Regions from separate parts of the Marinomonas maritima genome, predicted to be linked through region 1. Evidence: predicted binding sites of a transcription regulator. Region 1 holds the regulator's gene; each other region holds the start of a gene.

Region 1 (3,188 bases):
AAGTGCTTTATGGGCAAGACGCTCTGTATTTCATCAGTTTGGACCCGGCATATTAGTGAACGAAGCCTTCTTCGATGATATTAACCACCTAAAACCGCTGTTTGGATTTTTATGAGTAAACTAAAAAATTACGCAGAATTAACGAGATTTAACCGCCCTATTGGTTCATTTTTATTAATGTGGCCGACGTTGTGGGCATTATGGCTTGCCGCTGATGGCATGCCTGAGTGGCATCTGCTCATCATTTTTATATTGGGCGTTTTTAGCATGCGTTCAGCGGGTTGTGTAATCAATGATTACGCCGATAGAAAAGTCGATGGAAGCGTTGATCGCACAAAGAATCGGCCTTTACCCTCTGGTCGTGTGTCAGAAAAAGAAGCCCTTTTACTCTTTTCCGCACTCTGCGTACTGAGTTTTATTTTGGTACTGTTTACCGATTTACAGACCATATTGCTGTCATTCGTCGGCTTAGGGCTGGCTGCTCTGTACCCTTTTATGAAGCGATACACTCATCTGCCACAACTTTTTCTTGGATTGGCTTTTTCTTGGGCTATCCCTATGGCATACAGTGCGCAAGGCGGTGATTTAACCAACCCAGAATTATGGATGTTATTCGTAGCAAACTGCTTTTGGACGATTGCATACGATACGTATTATGCAATAACTGATCGTCCAGATGACCTCAAAATTGGCGTGAAATCTACTGCTATATTATTTGCAGAATACGACTTGTTCGTCATTCTTTGTTTGCAAGGGTTAACCCTGTCCTTATTAACATGGATTGGCTTACTCGCAGGACTGAGTTGGCCCTATTTTGTGTCTTTGCTAGTTTGTGTAGTACTCTTTTATTTGCAGTTTAAACAAGCAAAAAATCGCGATAGACAAGCCTGTTTTCGCTCTTTTTTAGACAATAATCGCGTTGGCTTCTGTGTTTTCATCGGCCTAACAGTAAACTATTTTTTGTAATATATGGCAAAGTTGTGACATTTTAACCAAACTGTCACATTAGGCCGCTTTAATGAAACCGTTCCTGAGATGAGGATAAATCCTGTGACCGGTAAAAAAGTATTAATTATTGATGACGAGTCGTCTATACGCGAAATGATCGCTATAGCACTCGAAATGGCGGGCTACGAATATTTAGAAGCTGAAAACATTCAGCAAGCCCATGAAATCATTGTCGATCATCGACCAGATCTTATTTTGGTCGATTGGATGATGCCTGGTGGTAGCGGTATTGAACTGACTCGCCGACTCAAAAAAGACAGCACAACCGCTGAAATTCCAGTCATTATGCTGACCGCAAAAAGTGAAGAAGACAATAAAATCCAAGGTCTAGAAGTAGGTGCTGATGACTACATCACCAAACCTTTCTCACCACGTGAGCTGGTTGCGCGACTCAAGGCTGTATTACGACGAGCGACACCTCAAGGCGTTGATGAGCCTATCGAAATAGAAGGCTTGATCCTTGATCCGATCAGCCAACGAGTCACTATTGGTACTCGCCCATTAGAAATGGGGCCAACAGAGTATCGCTTATTAAAATTTTTGATGACCCACCAAGAACGTGCTTATTCAAGAGCTCAGCTGTTGGATCAAGTATGGGGTGGCAATGTCTACGTTGAAGAGCGTACGGTTGATGTTCATATACGTCGCTTACGAAAAGCCATTGGTAGCACTCACGATTCCTTGATACAAACAGTACGAGGTACTGGCTACCGCTTCTCAGCAAAAAGGCCCCTATGAAAACGATTTGGCGAAACACCATTATTACTTGGTTAGCAGGTCTCGCGGCTTGTGTTGTGATAGGCCTTATTATTGGGCAATTGTTAGGTGTTTTACTGCTGTACGTATTGGGGTCTTTATACTGGCAGCTGTATCAACTGTATCAATTTCATTATTGGTTACGCCATTCTGGTCGCGCAGCGCCACCAGAAGCCAGCGGCATTTGGGGCGAAGTCTTTGATGCCGTATATCGTTTGCATAAAAAACAGCGCAAGTCCAAGCGCCGTATGCGCCAAGCACTAACGCGAATAGAAAGCTCCACAACCGCCTTAAAAGAAGGCGTTATCATGGCCGACAACCAAGGCAATTTAGAGTGGTGGAATAACTCTGCAGCACACTTTCTTGGCCTGATGCGCCCAGTAGATCGCGGCCAAGTAATCACTAATATTGTCCGTAGTCCTGAGTTTTTCCGTTATTTCAGCCAAAAGCGATTTGGCGAACCCTTGATTATCAAATCTCCAGCGAAAGACGGCGTCTATTTGGAAATTCAAACCACTTTGTACGATAAGAACGATCACCTGATTTTTGTACGTGACGTGACCCGCTTACATTTACTGGAACAAATGCGCAAAGACTTTGTTGCCAACGCCTCCCATGAATTAAAAACGCCACTCACCGTCATAAAAGGCTATTTAGAAACGCTCGACATGTTTAAAGACAGTCTGCCGAAAAGCATGCAGAAAGGCATTGTGAATATGTCTGAGCAATCTGAACGGATGGAGCAACTGATTGAAGATCTCTTACTGTTGTCTCGTTTAGAAAGCGACGACAAGCGCGAAGAAAACCAGTGGCACAGGGTCTCAGACTTAGTACAGTCCGTTACCAACGCCACAGAAGCCATCTTGAACGCAAAGCATACGCTGATAGTCAATATCCCTGAGGAAGCCCGTCTGTACGGCTCCTATAAAGAGCTATACAGTGCCTTCTCGAACCTTATCGTCAATGCCATTAAATATTCACCGGATGGCGGCGATATCACGATTAAGTGGGAATCGAGTGAATTCAACGGCGTTTTTTCAGTCAAAGATTCTGGACTAGGTATCGATCCAAGATACATTCCACGCTTAACAGAGCGTTTTTTCAGAGTGGATAAGGGTCGAGGATCAAAGACAGGCGGCACGGGTCTTGGATTGGCAATCGTAAAACATGTTTTATTACACCATGACGCCAAACTGCAAATACGCAGTGAGCCCGGTCAAGGAAGCACTTTTTCCTGTCATTTTCCCGCCAGTAGAACACGCACGGACAATATTCCCGCCATCACATCCCACAATGAAATACCTTCAAATGCTCAAGAATAAAATATGACCCCCTCCCCTTATTAAGGGGAGAGATACAAGGGTTAGGGTGGGGTTATAAACTGTCAAATAACTGCTTTATAAACGCTTCTTTCTCACTGTCTT
Region 2 (3,188 bases), on a different contig from region 1:
TCAACATTGCCATAAATACCGGGTTCAATGTCTTTACAGTGAAAGCGAAAATGATAGTTAGGAACGCCATCAAGCCAATCTAGTACCGCCTCACTGTTCTCAAAAGGTAGATAGACCAATACTTGATCAGGATCAGTGATATTTTTCATTTCTTGAGCATGAATAAGAGGAGGTAGAATAGGATAACCAAAGTGATGCCAATGAGCGCCTAGTTGCGTATCCGCCGGTGCAAAATTCGACATAATCCATTGTGCAATAAAATTCTTTTTATAACGCGGAATATCATATTTAAACGCATATTGATGACCAAAACCAATACAAGGCACACCCTGACGTTTAGCAGCCCATGCAACAATAGGCTCAAAATCAGTGATGACTAAATCATAACCTCTCGTATCCAGTGCCCGAATGTCTCGATACAGCATAAAAAAATGCGCATTCTTGCAGGTTGCATACAGATCTAACTGTCCATTTCGGGCCACAAAACTTAAGCCTTGAAACGTTCGATAGTCGCCAAATACCGCCATATCAAAATAGTCTTCCGGTGGACGACCGGAGAACACAAAGTCCACCCTAAAGCCTGCTGCATACATTTCTGCCGCCATGGCTCTTGCTCGGGTAATATGACCATTACCGGTACCTTGAACGCCATAAAGAATTTTCATACTAAAACGCCTATTGCCACTGCAGCGCAAGCGCTGCCTAATAAAGCACCAATCACCGTATCCGTAGGAAAATGCACACCTAGAAAGATACGCGATAAAGCGACATTAGCAGCCCAGAAATACAACATCACATTCAAGCTTGGAAACCACTCACTCAAACAGAACGCAATAAAAAATGCGCCTGATGTATGGCCTGAAGGAAAAGAGAATTGATCAGATGGAATAATAAAACTACTGAAGTCATCTAACGCATCGGCAGGACGATGACGCTTAAAACCTCGCTTTAAAATAAAATATACGGCGCGCTCAATCAAAAAACCAAAGGCTAATACACAAACTAATGTCTCAAATCCTGCCAGCCAAACCAGTGCAGCAACCAAAGCATACATAGGGCCATCCGCTGAAAACGATATAGCGCGCCCTATCTGGGTTAACTTAGCTCTATGTTTGCGTGCCATACACCAATAAAAAGTCTGTACATCAAATGCATGAATGTTTTGGAGTATATTCATTTTGTCACCTCACTGATTTTGTCTTACTTTCAACATAGACCAGTAAAATGTCAGTTCCGTGGCACTTAGATGACAACTTAATGACACCCTTACACGGTAAAACGCAGACAAAAAAATACCTCGTAATGACGAGGCATTTTTTAAATTTTAACCAAATTAATTACTTCATATCATTCATTTTATGAAACAACGCAATCATCGCTTCAGGCTTAACTTTTTTATTGCTGCTGTTCAAAGCATACACAACGGTCTCGCCTTTTGGCCCAGATCCGATATCCGTATAACGCAGAGGCACTTCACCAACAATCCGCGCGCTATTCATTTCTTGTAAGGACCCAAAAACATAAATTCGGCCATCTATTCGCATTTCACCATAAAAAGGTGTCGCCGCGTCTAATGCACCATCGTACATATCAACTGAGGCAATGCCCGACATTTTCTTTTTATCCGCATTCGTTAAACCAAATACAATCGTTTCACCCTTTGGGCCTGCACCAATACGAACTTTGCGATATGAAGTTTCGCCAACTTGTAGAAATTCTTCATAGACAGCACGATCATCAAAAATATAAATCCGTCCATCATGATGAACCTCGTACAAGTCTTCGTTATTCAAAGACGCAGCTTCAGCCATCGGCTTTGCCTCATCTTTTTTAACCATTTCACCACCACAGGCGGTTAGTAATGTAAGCGCGACTAAACTTGTTACAACAGGTAAAAATGTCAATTTCATGGTGTAGCTCCTAAGTTAGATTGATACCCACCTTAAAAGCAAAAAATGACGAAATAATGACAATTTAATGACACTATAAATTCTATGGACACGATAAAGCCTTCGAACTACAGCCAGTTAGTCAGCATAATCCCGATACCAAGTGATTGTGTTTGATGGTTGTAGTCCAATAGAGATTGTCCATAACCATTAAAATATTGGATGTAACCACGTGTTTTTCCCCATAGGGGAAAATTAAAACCAACCTGAAGTGCGCCCCTATTATCAGACGACTTAAGGTTATTTCGCAGCATGATATCAATGCTGTAGTCATCAATAACATGTATCACATTCAACTCTCCATAACCGAAATACTTTTCGATATTAGGATTGTCATCTACTTTTGAACTTTCAGAAATTCGATACCAAGGCTTAAAAGAGAATGCGGTATCACCTGCCTCAAACAAAAAATCTACATAGAATCGATTCCAAGAGCGTGATAAATCCCCAGACTGGCCATTAGATTGGTGATTAAAGCCGTATGAAACGTATTCCGGTTTAATGCCCAAAAAGCCATGTTTCGGCTTCGTAACGATAAAGACTTCAGGTTCATGATTGGTATCACGAAAAGGCGCAGAAATATTGCTGTTATATGCCTGCCAATAGGCTTGCTGAGTATAGGCAAACCATAAACTGCTATTTCGCCCAACTACGTCATAAGCAACGGGGAACTTCACACTCAGTTGAAATTTAAATTCAACGCTTTGCAAACTTTCCGAGTCACTGTCTTCACCTAAAAAAGCACGATCATTTGGATTGGAGGTATACGCAAACGGTAAAAAATAATTCGGCTTATGAGGTGTCATAACAAACGGATTATTTACCGTGGCCGTTTCTCTGTCTTCCCTCTGTTGAAATAACCCATTGGCCTCTTTAGCACGTTTTGCAATCGATTCTGGCACTTCTGGCTCTTCAGGTGAGTAAGGCTCATCCTTTTCCTCCACCGCAACGAGCACGTTATCAGCCTCCGCCTTTGACCTATCGTCTACTTCAGAAGATTCAACTTGAGCCCAAAGCAAACTTGGAAGAAACAACATTGAGCACATGATAACTTTCATTATGTAAAACCTTTTTTGACGAGAGTATTTGCCATGACTATTCAGAATGAACCACTTTTTTAGCGTAGGTATCACGATCCATATCACACACTTCAACTGAAAAACTAACATCTTTTAATGAAAATTTTGTTAACGACTCTAAAACTAAATGAGAAAGCCGATTTTTTTGCTCAGAAGTGCG
Region 3 (3,188 bases), on a different contig from region 1:
TTACCATGTCGATCACCAGCGCTTTACTGACCGGTTTAATGCCTTTTTCTGCTAATGCATCCCAACCATATGTGTTGGCGAATTGCTCTAAGGTCAATCCATCAATCATCAAGCCGTGACTCTCATCTCGCTTGATAGAACTCGATAAAGCAACACTAGAAAGCGGTGTACCGGTACTTAAGTCAATACGATACACATGCTTCTGAGCCTTTGGGTTGGCTTTAGACTCACCATTTGGTCCACCTAATAAGAAGCTGCCATCACGTTCAATGACCAAAAATTGATTAGCGGTCAACGTAGAAATCTCAGAATTTGCATTTTCGGCTTTTTCTTGGCGGTATAAGTATTGCTCAGTATTACCATCCGTTAAGTTCACTGTTACGATACGAGTCAAGTTGCCCTTTTGAGCCGCTTTATCTGGATTTTTCATGGTCGACTGCATAATACCCACCAAGGTGGTTTCATCTGGCGAAATGGCTAAACCTTCCATTCCACGATTCGCCCGACGATGTTGGAATACGGCAGGTAAATGGAACACATTGCGAGTATCGTTTTTAAACGCGTTAATTCGGCCGATTTCTACGCCATTACTATCAAAGTGAACAATATGGGGACCATACTCATCACTCACCCAAAATGTACCATCTTTTAGCGCGACTAAACCTTCACCATCTAAACCGTAATCATCCAATTTAATAGGATTCGTGTCCTTGTCATAAGGTTTACTGTCATTCATTAAAACGGGTTGTCCATTGGAATGATACGGCGTTTCACCCGTGCCACCTAATGCAGACGTATTCGGTAAACCAGAGATTAAACTGCCTTCTGGGCGTTTGAGTAAAATACTTCTTACCATAGAAATAGAGCCATCAGATTCTACTTCGAACAAACCAATACGTGGCGTATAAGAAGCTACAGGGAAGCTTTTCCCTTTACCGTATTCGCCCGTGTAATTCGCGTTTGGACCACGATCGGTTAATGCGTAAAACTGATTCGATTGGTTCGGATTCACCGTCATCGCAGAGCCAAAACCACCATTACGAATGTCAAAGGGCTGATTGGTTTTGCTATCAATAAGGTCCCCACGCAATACAGAATAAGGCAATTCACTCCCCTGCTTCGAAACATTATCCACAAAACTAGGTGCCGCTTGCGTCATTGCATTATTTGCACAACCCGATAAAACACCAATTGAAATCAAACTAACCAACCAAATCTTACCCGTCATTTTCAACCCCTATTAATGTGATAGCACTGCCGTGCTTTGATTATTTTCACCATAAGATAAAGGCTAGCCATGACGGTTTGATGACCTCGAATTAAAAAAACGTTTCCAATAAAAAAGACCAGCAGGGGGAAGACTGCTGGCCTTTGATATCAATACAATCAGATTATTATTCGTTTAATCAGACCGCGAATTGATTCATTGTATTGTCTTTGCCTGACGCTTTAAGCGCTTGCGCTCCAGAAAAGTACTCTTTGTGATCATCACCCATGTTTGATCCAGACATGTCTTGGTGCTTCACACAGGCTAAGCCTTGACGAATTTCTTTACGCTGAACTTCTTTTACATAGCCCAACATACCCATTTCACCAAAGTAATCTTTCGCTAAATTATCCGTAGACAATGCCGCAGTATGATAAGTAGGCAAGGTAATCAAATGATGGAAGATACCCGCTTGCGCCGCGGCGTCTTTTTGGAAACAACGAATGCGCTCATCTGCTTCGGCCGCCAATGGTGTGGCGTCATAGTCTTGTGACATCAATTTCTCACGTTGATATTGCGCTACGTCCTTGCCTTCCGCTAACCATGCATCAAACACTTGCTGACGGAAGTTAAGCGTCCAGTTAAATGATGGGCTGTTGTTATAAACCAATTTGGCATTTGGCATCACGTCACGAATACGATTCACAATCGACGCGATTTGGCCTATGTGTGGCTTTTCCGTTTCGATCCACAATAAGTCTGCTCCGTTTTGCAAAGACGTAATGCAATCCAATACCACGCGGTCTTCACCGGTATTCGGTTTAAAACGCACCAAACCATTCGCTAAGCGAGTTGGCTTAATCAAACGATCGCCCAGTTTGATCGCCATATCGCCAGATTTCATTTGCTCAAGAGACGTCACTTCTTCACCGTCTATAAAAGCATTGTATTGCTCAGCCAAATCACCAGCCGTTTGTGAAACTGGGATCTTTTGCGTCAAACCTGCACCCAAAGAATCAGTACGCGCAACGATGACACCATCGTCTACACCCAGCTCCATAAAGGCATAACGCACTGCGTTAATTTTCGCCAAAAAGTCTTCGTGGGGCACGGTTACTTTACCATCTTGATGTCCGCATTGTTTCGCGTCCGACACTTGGTTTTCGATCTGAATACAGCAAGCGCCTGCTTCAATCATCTTTTTCGCCAACAGATAAGTGGCTTCTTCGTTGCCAAAGCCGGCATCAATGTCTGCGATTATAGGTACAACGTGCGTTTCAAAGTTATCAATTTTATTCTGCGCTGCTTGCTCGCGGACTTGGTCACCTGCTTCTCTTGCGTCATCCATTTCTTTGAATAGATGCTGTAGTTCACGAGCATCGGCCTGCTTCAAGAAAGTATATAATTCTTCGATCAAGGCTGGCACTGAGGTTTTTTCATGCATAGACTGGTCCGGCAAAGGTCCAAATTCAGAGCGCATCGCCGCGACCATCCAACCTGACAAGTACAAGTAACGACTGCGTGTAGTGCCAAAATGTTTCTTAATCGAAATCATTTTCTGTTGACCGATAAAACCATGCCAGCAACCCAAAGACTGAGTGTAATTTGCTGAGTCTTTGTCGTAACTAGCCATGTCTTCACGCATAATTTTAGCGGTGTATTTGGCGATATCTAAACCCGTATTAAAGCGGTTTTGCAATTGCATTCTAGCCACAAACTCAGGGTTCATTGCCGCCCACGTTGGGCCTTGTTGATTGATTGTATTACTCGCTTGCTGGGTTTTATTGTTATAAGTTTGCATAGCATTTCTCACTTTTTAGGTTGTCTAAATTAATCAATTTGTAACGCTCAAATGTTTAAACTTTTTCAATTCGCTCGCTTAACTCGTTTCTTTCATCTGCACGCGATAAGCATGAAGCAATGGCTCGGTGTAACCGTTAGGCTGAATAACACCTTTGTAAATCAAGTCTTGTGCTGCTTT

The links. Region 1 encodes PhoB, which activates phosphate uptake and scavenging genes when phosphate is short. Its sites were predicted from a motif close to TGTCATANNNNTGTCANA; they were not measured.
Region 2: a site for PhoB is predicted at 1,246-1,263, ahead of M3I01_RS12200 (phosphatase PAP2 family protein). Genes of this name have one in related genera too.
Region 3: a site for PhoB is predicted at 1,297-1,314, ahead of M3I01_RS03580 (esterase-like activity of phytase family protein). Genes of this name have one in related genera too.

The regions. Positions count from the first base shown of each region.
Region 1 is NZ_JAMZEG020000004.1:415,575-418,762, forward strand. Features, by position in the region: gene M3I01_RS17070 (chorismate--pyruvate lyase family protein) at 1-115, shown strand, start outside; gene ubiA (4-hydroxybenzoate octaprenyltransferase) at 112-966, shown strand; gene phoB (phosphate regulon transcriptional regulator PhoB) at 1,051-1,746, shown strand; gene phoR (phosphate regulon sensor histidine kinase PhoR) at 1,743-3,086, shown strand; gene M3I01_RS17090 (response regulator) at 3,139-3,188, opposite strand, start outside.
Region 2 is NZ_JAMZEG020000003.1:28,636-31,823, forward strand. Features, by position in the region: gene M3I01_RS12195 (MJ1255/VC2487 family glycosyltransferase) at 1-665, opposite strand, end outside; gene M3I01_RS12200 (phosphatase PAP2 family protein) at 662-1,177, opposite strand; gene M3I01_RS12205 (hypothetical protein) at 1,338-1,910, opposite strand; gene M3I01_RS12210 (phospholipase A) at 2,018-3,007, opposite strand; gene M3I01_RS12215 (5-carboxymethyl-2-hydroxymuconate Delta-isomerase) at 3,045-3,188, opposite strand, start outside.
Region 3 is NZ_JAMZEG020000001.1:730,488-733,675, reverse strand. Features, by position in the region: gene M3I01_RS03580 (esterase-like activity of phytase family protein) at 1-1,228, opposite strand, end outside; gene M3I01_RS03575 (isocitrate lyase) at 1,407-3,008, opposite strand; gene M3I01_RS03570 (malate synthase G) at 3,087-3,188, opposite strand, start outside.